DNA from 2 places in the Labrys okinawensis genome. Region 1 is predicted to be linked to the other one. Evidence: predicted binding sites of a transcription regulator. Region 1 holds the regulator's gene; the other holds the start of a gene.
What was found. The regulator PhoB, encoded in region 1, activates phosphate uptake and scavenging genes when phosphate is short. The targets are predictions, from matches to a motif close to TGTCATNNANCTGTCAT.
Positions count from the first base shown of each region.

Region 1 (4,210 bases):
CAACCTCTTCGCCCAGAGCCCCGATCCCAACCAGGTCTCGATCGCCTGGGCCGGCGCCCTCCTCATCACCATCGGCGTGCTGGCCCTGAACATCATCACCCGCGTCGTGCTCGCTCCCAAGAAATGAGTGCTCCCATGTCCTCACCCAACGCCTCGATCGCGGTTTCCGACCGCCCGGTTGCCGATCCCAACGCTCCCGTCAAGCTGAAGGTCGAAAACCTCGACTTCTATTACGGCGAGAAGCATGCGCTGAAGAAGATCAACATGAGCGTGGCCGAGCGTCAGGTCACCGCGATGATCGGCCCCTCGGGCTGCGGCAAGTCCACGCTGCTGCGTGTGCTAAACCGCATGTATGATCTATATCCCGGCCAGCGCGCCGAGGGAAAGGTCATGCTCGACGGCCAGAATGTCATCGGCAAGGAGATCGATCCGGCGGTGCTGCGCGCCCGCGTCGGCATGGTGTTCCAAAAGCCGACGCCCTTCCCGATGTCGATCTATGATAATATCTCCTTCGGCGTCCGGCTGCATGAGAACATTTCCAAGGCCGAGATGGACCAGCGCGTCGAATGGTGCCTGACCAAGGCAGCCTTGTGGAACGAAGTGAAGGACCGCCTCAACGCCTCGGCGCTCGGCATGTCCGGCGGGCAGCAGCAGCGCCTGTGCATCGCCCGCACCATCGCGGTGAAGCCGGAAGTAGTGCTTCTCGACGAACCGACCTCGGCACTCGACCCGATCTCGACCGCCAAGATCGAGGAACTGATCGACGAATTGAAGCGCGACTTCACCATCGTGATCGTGACCCACAACATGCAGCAGGCGGCGCGCAGCGCCGACACCACCGCTTTCTTCTATCTCGGAGACCTCATCGAGATCGGGGCGACGAACAAGATTTTCACCAACCCGAATGACAGCCGCACGCAGGATTACATCACCGGCCGTTTCGGCTGATCCCCGGGCAGGCATTCAAGCCGGCACATAGACGGCGGCGACAAGGAATTTGGAGAACGGCATGTCCGATCACATCGTTACGTCCTTCGATCAGGAATTGCGCGAGTTGCGCAACATGATCGCAGAAATGGGTGGCCTTGCCGAAAAGAGCGTGGCCGACAGTGTGGAAGCTCTGCTCAAGCGCGACAGCCAGCGCGCGAAGGCGGTGATCGATCTCGACGCCTCGATCGACAAGTTGCAGCGCCAGGTCGAGGAACGCGCCATCCTGATCATCGCCAAGCGCCAGCCGCTGGCGCTGGACCTGCGCGAGATCGTCTCGGCCCTGCGGGTCGCCAACGACCTCGAGCGCATCGGCGATCTCGGCAAGAACGTCGCCAAACGCGTCGTGGCCATCCAGGGCCATATGCAGCCCAACCAGCTCTTCGGCGGCTTCGACCACATGGCCGACCTCGTACTCGAGCAGCTCAAGCAGGTTCTGGACTCCTTCGCCCAGCGCAATGTCGAGGAAGCACTCTCGGTCTGGCGTTCGGATGGCGAGATCGACGCCATGTACACCTCGCTCTTCCGCGAACTCCTGACCTATATGATGGAAGATCCGCGCAATATCGGCTTCTGCACACATCTGCTGTTCTGCGCCAAGAACATCGAGCGCATCGGCGACCATGCCACCAACATCGCCGAGACCGTGCATTATCTGGTGACCGGCGAATCCCCTGCCGGCGAACGTCCGAAGGCGGATACGAGTACGTCTCTCGTCGACCTTCCAGTGCCGGCTAAGTAACAAGGGGAACCGGCTATGCCTCCCAAGGTTCTGATAGTCGAGGACGAAGAAGCCCTCACCCTTCTGCTGCGCTACAATCTCGAGGCCGAGGGCTATGAGGTGGACAGCGTGGCACGGGGCGACGATGCCGAGATCCGGTTGCGCGAGAGCGTCCCCGATCTCGTGCTGTTGGACTGGATGCTGCCCGGCCTGTCGGGCATCGAATTGTGCCGGCGCATCCGTATGCGGCCAGAGACGGAGCGCTTGCCGGTGATCATGCTCACCGCCCGTGGCGAGGAGGCCGAGCGTGTCCGCGGCCTTGCCACCGGCGCGGACGACTATGTCGTCAAGCCGTTTTCCGTGCCGGAACTTTCGGCCCGCGTGCGGGCCCTCCTGCGCCGCGCCAAGCCCGATCATGTCGCCTCCCTGCTCAAGGCCGGCGACATCTCGCTCGACCGCGAGACCAAGCGCGTCCATCGCGGCAATCGCGAGATCCGCCTGGGGCCGACGGAATTCCGCTTGCTGGAATTCCTGATGCAGGCACCAGGCCGCGTCTTCGCCCGCGAACAGCTGCTCGACAGCGTCTGGGGCCGCGACGTCTATATCGACGAGCGCACCGTTGACGTGCATGTCGGCCGCCTGCGCAAGGCCATGAACCGCACGCGCGAGATCGATCCGATCCGCACGGTACGCGGCGCCGGCTATTCCTTCGACGAAACCTTCTCGAAGCAGGGCTGATTGAGAGCGCGGATATCACAGCGACATACTTGCATGTCGCGATGTCCGCGCCCCTGAAAGGCACTTGCAACTAAACCTGCCCCATCTTCCCTTGCAGGTAGCGACGGATGGCAGGATCGCTTTCCAGCCCGATCGCACGCATGTAGGCGTCCCTCGCCTCGTCGAACCGTTTCGCTCGTGCCAGCAGGTCCGCCCGCGCCGCCCAATAGGGCTGGTACTCTGCAAGGCGAGCGTCCTCCAGCAATGCGTCGAACGCCGCCAGTGCGGCCTCCGTGCCCTCGATATGGGCTAGCGCCACGGCACGATTGATGGCGGCGACCGGGGATTGGGTCAGCAGGACGAGCGCGTCGTAGAGCTGCACGATCGCCGCCCAGTCCACCGCCAGGCCCCTGCGCCGGATCGCATGGGCCGACTGCAGCGCTGCCTCCAGCTGATAACGGCCGATCTGCCCTCTCTTTACCGCGCGGGCAAGCAGGGCCTCGGCCTCCTCGATCATCTCCTCGTCCCAGAGCAGGGTATCCTGTTGAGCAAGGGGCACGAAGTCGCCCTCCGGACTGCGGCGGGCGGCGCGGCGCGCCTCGGCATGCAGCATCAGGGCGAGCAGGCCAAGCACTTCGGGCTCGTCCGGCATCAGCGAGGCGATCAGGCGGCCGAGCCAGATGCCTTCAGCAGCAAGGTTGCGCCGACGTGGCCGCGAGCCCTCCGGATCGGCCCAGCCTTCGGCGAAGACGGCGTAGACCGCCTCCAGCACGGTATCGAGGCGCTCCGGCAGTTCTTCGCGCTCGGGCACGCGAAAGGGAATGCCGGCCTGCCTGATCTTGGTCTTGGCCCTGACCAGCCGCTGACTCATGGCAGCCGGCGAGATCAGGAAGGCGCTGGCGATCGCGGCGGCATCGAAGCCGAGCACCGTTTGCAGGATCAATGGCGCGCGCACGGTGGCATCGAGCGCCGGATGGGCGCAGGCGAACATCAGGCGCAGGCGCTCGTCAGGAATGACATGATCCTGCTCCCTGATCATCGCAAGTTCCTCGATCTGCCTGGTGACGTCGTCAGCCTTCTCCAGGCGGAGCCTGGTCTTGCGGGCGTTGTCTATCTGGCGCCGGCGGGCCGATGTCAGCAGCCAGGCTTCGGGATTGTCGGGGATGCCGCTCGCGGGCCAGTGCTCCAGCGCCGCCGCGAAGGCATCGGCGAGCGCGTCCTCCGCCCCGGCCACGTCGCCGGAGCGTGCCGCCAGAAAGGCGACCAGCTTGCCATAGCTTCGCCGGGCGACGCTTTCGGCAAGGCTTGAGGCGGAGGGCGGCACGGCCTGTCGGGCCGCTTAATACTCGTCCATCGGCCAGATGGGGCGTACCTCGACCGAGCCTGCGCCGGCGCCCGGGCAGCGAGAGGCCCAGTTCAGGGCCGTATCGAGATCGGCCACATCAATGAGATAATAGCCAGCTAATTGCTCCTTGGTCTCAGCAAAAGGCCCGTTCAAGACCTGGGTCTTGCCGTCGCGGATCCGAACGGTGGTGGCCGAAGCGGTCGGCCGCAGGCGGTTGGATCCCAGCAGAATACCGGAAGCCTTGATCGCCTGCGTATAGGCGCCATAAGCGGCAAGCATCTCATTTCTTGCAGCCGGCTGGGCGTTCTGCATGGCCTCTTCACTGGAATAGATCAGAATCGCGAATTCCATTGCATCTCTCCTCGATCGGCCGGCGCACCTCGCGCCGGCACGACAATGACGCGCGTCTCCAGCCCTATTCGACAGGGACAGCCATTATT
Region 1 covers NZ_CP178864.1:1,378,118-1,382,327, reverse strand. The annotation lists gene pstA (phosphate ABC transporter permease PstA) at 1-127, shown strand, start outside; gene pstB (phosphate ABC transporter ATP-binding protein PstB) at 136-948, shown strand; gene phoU (phosphate signaling complex protein PhoU) at 1,010-1,729, shown strand; gene phoB (phosphate regulon transcriptional regulator PhoB) at 1,745-2,446, shown strand; gene ACMDCR_RS06615 (RNA polymerase sigma factor) at 2,517-3,749, opposite strand; gene ACMDCR_RS06610 (YciI family protein) at 3,765-4,121, opposite strand.

Region 2 (4,210 bases), 1.3 Mb from region 1:
TCCGAGCCCAGATAGCTGCCGAGCGTGTGCCGCAGCTTTGCGCGCGCTCCTAAGATCGCCTGCGGGTCGACGTCGCTGCCGATCTCGCGGGCGATATCGGCCTCGCTCGGCAACGCCAGCGACAGGGCTGCGAAGGCAGGGTCGTCGCCGCCCCTCTCGAGAATGCCGCTGATCGCCTCGACGAAACGCGGGTCGATCGGCGTCGTCGGGTCTTTCACAAGGCGCAGCAGCAGCTTGAGCGCGTAGCTTTGCGCGGCCTGCCAGCGATTGAAGGGATCACTATCGGCGCGCAGCAAGGTGAGGAGGGCCTCCTCGTCGAGATCGACGGCAAGCTTCACCGGTGCGGAAAAGCTGCGGAGCAGTGAAGGTACGGGCTTCTCGCCGACCTCGCTGAAGAGGAAGCTCTGCGTGGGTTCGGTCAGCGCCACCAGACCCTCGAACGGCTCGCCGTCCAGCCTGACCCGCAGGTCGCCTTTGGTGCCTACGAGGCCGAGGCGGATGGGGAAGAGCATCGGCTGCTTGTGAGGCTGGCCCGGCGTCGGCGGCAGGATCTGGCTGAGAGTGAGCGCATAGGTTCGGCCGGACTCGTCCCACACGCCCTCGGCCCTGATTTCCGGGGTGCCTGACTGACGGTACCAGAGCATGAACTGGGAAAGGTCACGTCCGCTGACATCGGCGAAGCAGGCGATGAAATCCTCGATGGTGACCGCTTCACCGTCATGGCGTTCGAAATAGAGGTCCATGCCCCTGCCGAAGGCCTCGTCGCCGATCAGCGCTTTCAGCATGCGCACGACCTCGGCGCCCTTCTCATAGACGGTGGCCGTGTAGAAATTGTTGATCTCGTTGTAGATTTCCGGCCGCACGGGGTGGGCGAGCGGACCGCCGTCCTCGGAGAATTGCTGGCTGCGTAGCGTCTTCACATCGCTGATGCGCTTCACCGGGCGCGAACGCTGGTCGGCGGAGAATTCCTGGTCGCGGAAGACGGTGAGGCCTTCCTTCAGGCAGAGCTGGAACCAATCGCGGCAGGTGATGCGGTTGCCCGTCCAGTTGTGGAAATATTCGTGGGCGATGATCGCCTCGATATTGGCATAGTCCTGGTCGGTGGCTGTTTCGGGCAGGGCCAGCACATATTTGTCGTTGAAGACGTTGAGGCCCTTGTTCTCCATGGCGCCCATGTTGAAATCGGACACCGCCACGATCATGAAGATATCGAGATCATATTCGCGGCCAAAGACTTGCTCGTCCCAGCTCATCGAACGCTTGAGCGCGTCCATGGCATAGGTGCAGCGGCTTTCCTTGCCATGCTCGACATAGATTTCGAGCCTGACATGCCGGCCCGACGCGGTGACGAAACTATCGCGCACGACGGCAAGATCGCCCGCGACCATGGCAAAGAGATAGGAAGGTTTCGGGAAGGGATCGTGCCAAACGGCAAAATGCCGGCCATGATTGAGAACGCCTTCCTCGATCTTGTTGCCATTGGCAAGCAGCGCCGGCGCTTCCTGAAAGGAGGCTTCGATGCGCGTGGTGTAGACCGAAAGCACGTCGGGCCGATCGAGGAAATAGGTGATGCGGCGAAAGCCCTCCGCCTCGCACTGGGTGCAATAGGCCGAGTTGGAGCGGTAGAGCCCCATCAACTGCGTGTTGGCGGAAGGATCGAGCCGGGTCTCGATGGTCAGCGTGAAGCTGCCTTCCGGTGTGTGATGGAGCGTGAAGGCCTGGGGCAGGGCGACGTAATCCCTCGTCTGCAGCGGCACGCCGTCGAGCCAGGCCTCCACAAAGAGGAGGCTGTCGCCATCGAGCTTGAGCGGGCCGCGTTCCCCGCTCGCGGGATTGCGCCGGATCGCCAGCGTGGCGACGATGCGCGTCTGCGTCCGGTCGAGGCCGATGTCGAGATGCACGGTATCGATGAGAAAGGCGGGAACGCGGTAATCGACGAGGCGAACGGGTTCCAGCGCAGTATCCGACATGGGGGTGTCATTCCGGTGGAGCGGGCGCGGATTCGCGCCGAGCGAGATGCGCCATCATGCCGGAGGGGAGGCGGAGCCCGCAACCCTTCGAGGGGCACCGGCTGTCATCCATACGTCAAAGATCCGCCATCCCGTCGTTAGAGAGCCGCGTCATGAAGGGAGTAGGGCCTCGGGGGCTTCGTGGAACGGTCTGGCTTCAGACGGTGGAGACACAGGATGACGATCGGAAGAGACGGAACACTTCGTGGATTGCTGGGCGCCACGGCGCTGGTGCTGGGCCTGAGCGGGCTCGCCTTCGCGCAGGACGCCAAGCCTTTCCTGACGCTCGACGGCAAGCCGCCGCTGGTGATCGGCCATCGCGGCCTGCCCGGCCTGATGCCCGAGGAGACGCAGGCGTCCTACGAAATGGCCGCCGCCGTCGGCACCGATGCCTTTGAGGAAGACCTCCATCTTACCAAGGACTGCGTGCTCGTCGCCCGCCACAACCCCTGGCTCAGCGACAACACGAATGTGGCGGAGGTTGCTAGCACCAATCCCGAGGTTGCCGCCCGCAAGCGCACCGTGCCGGGCGTGATGGTGAAGGTGAAATGGGCGCAGACGCCGACCAGCGGCCCTGCCGAATATCTCACCGACCTGACCGATCCGAACGATCCTAAATCGGTGCTGAAATCGCTGATCGTCGATGGCGAGGACCATACCAATGACTGGTCGATCAACGATTTCACCATGGCTGAGTTGAAGACGCTGATCGCCGGCACCACCTATGACGACGCCGCCGAACGCCCGAAGATATTCAATGGCAAGTTCCCGATCCTCAGCTTCCAGGAGATCATCGATCTCGCCAAGGTGAAGTCGAAGGAGACGGGCCGCGTCATTGCCGTCTATCCCGAATCCAAGAACCCGACCTGGAACGACGAGCAGGCCATCGCCAATGGCTGCGGGGCGCCCGGCAGCCATCCGCTCGAAGATGCGATGATTAAGATCATCGAGAAGAACGGCCTCAACTCGAAGGATGCGCCGATCTTCGTGCAGAGCTTCGAGCCTGGCAGCCTGAAATACATGCACGACCATGGCCTAAAGACCAAGATCGTCCAGTTGATCGATGGTTATGGCGTCGACTTCAAGACCGGCATGCCCCTCTACAACGAGATCACCGACAGCCGCCCCTTAGACTGGACGCTGGCTGGCGATCCGCGGTGGTTCGACGCCATGCTGACTCCTGAAGGTCTTACGGAGATCAAGACCTATGCCGACGGCATCGGCCCTTGGAAGCCGCAAATCGTGCCGCTGAAGATTTCGCCCTGGCCGGAAAAGAACGCCGATGGCACGCCCTTCGCCGGCTCGACTGCGAACGCAAGTGTCCAGCCGCCGACCAGCCTGGTAGCTGACGCTCACAAGGCAGGCCTGTTCGTGCACGTCTTCACCTTCCGCAACGAGTCGAAATACCTCGCCGGCAGCTACAACAAGGATCCGATTCAGGAGTTCCTGACCTTCTATCGCCTGGGGGTTGACGGCGTGTTCACGGACTTCAGCAACACCGGTTACATCGCCCGCCTGGCGTATCTGCGCGAACTGGGACGGTAAGAATGATTAGCGAAGGGGAGCGGGAAGTTCGCTCCCCTTTTGTGGCAAGAATCCGCGATCCTGCATTGCGGAGCGGTACGATTCAGCTTCGGATCACACGAATCCAGGCATTTGCATTTGCAGTTCCCGTTCCCGCGCTGCCGGAACGAAGGGCCCCATCATCTGAAGTATCGCCCTGAAGCGCAGCGTCTCCTCCGCAGGCATGAAGCCACCCGTTGGAAGGATTGTGGCGCTGGAGATAATAGCGCTATTATAACACCGCATAAGAGCGAAGCGTTTCCTCGTGCAACCCATGGTGGAGGGCGCGACCCAGCGATCGCGTGTTATGGCCTTCTCGGCCCAGGTTCTAATAGCGGCGCAGGTTGCCGCTCCCAGCGGACGACACCTTGGTGCCTTCCTGCATCGGCAGGGTCCACGAGAGGATATCAAGAAACGAATTTTTTCCAGAGGAACACCTAAACCGCGCAGCTGCTGTAAAGCCCCAGATCGATAGCAATCTCAGCGCTTGGATAGAAATCATCTGATTTATAAATCACGCGAGAGTCACGAATGATCAGGTAAACGGTATCGATTATTTGTTGGGAGTTATATGATGATAAATCTCTTAAGTAAAAATGGCTAATATATAGATAGATTTATTATATATGGATGCAAAG
Region 2 covers NZ_CP178864.1:2,654,471-2,658,680, forward strand. The annotation lists gene pepN (aminopeptidase N) at 1-1,970, opposite strand, end outside; gene ACMDCR_RS12420 (glycerophosphodiester phosphodiesterase family protein) at 2,187-3,554, shown strand.
Region 2: ACMDCR_RS12420 (glycerophosphodiester phosphodiesterase family protein) is a predicted target of PhoB. The motif match lies at 2,073-2,089, and genes of this name have one in related genera.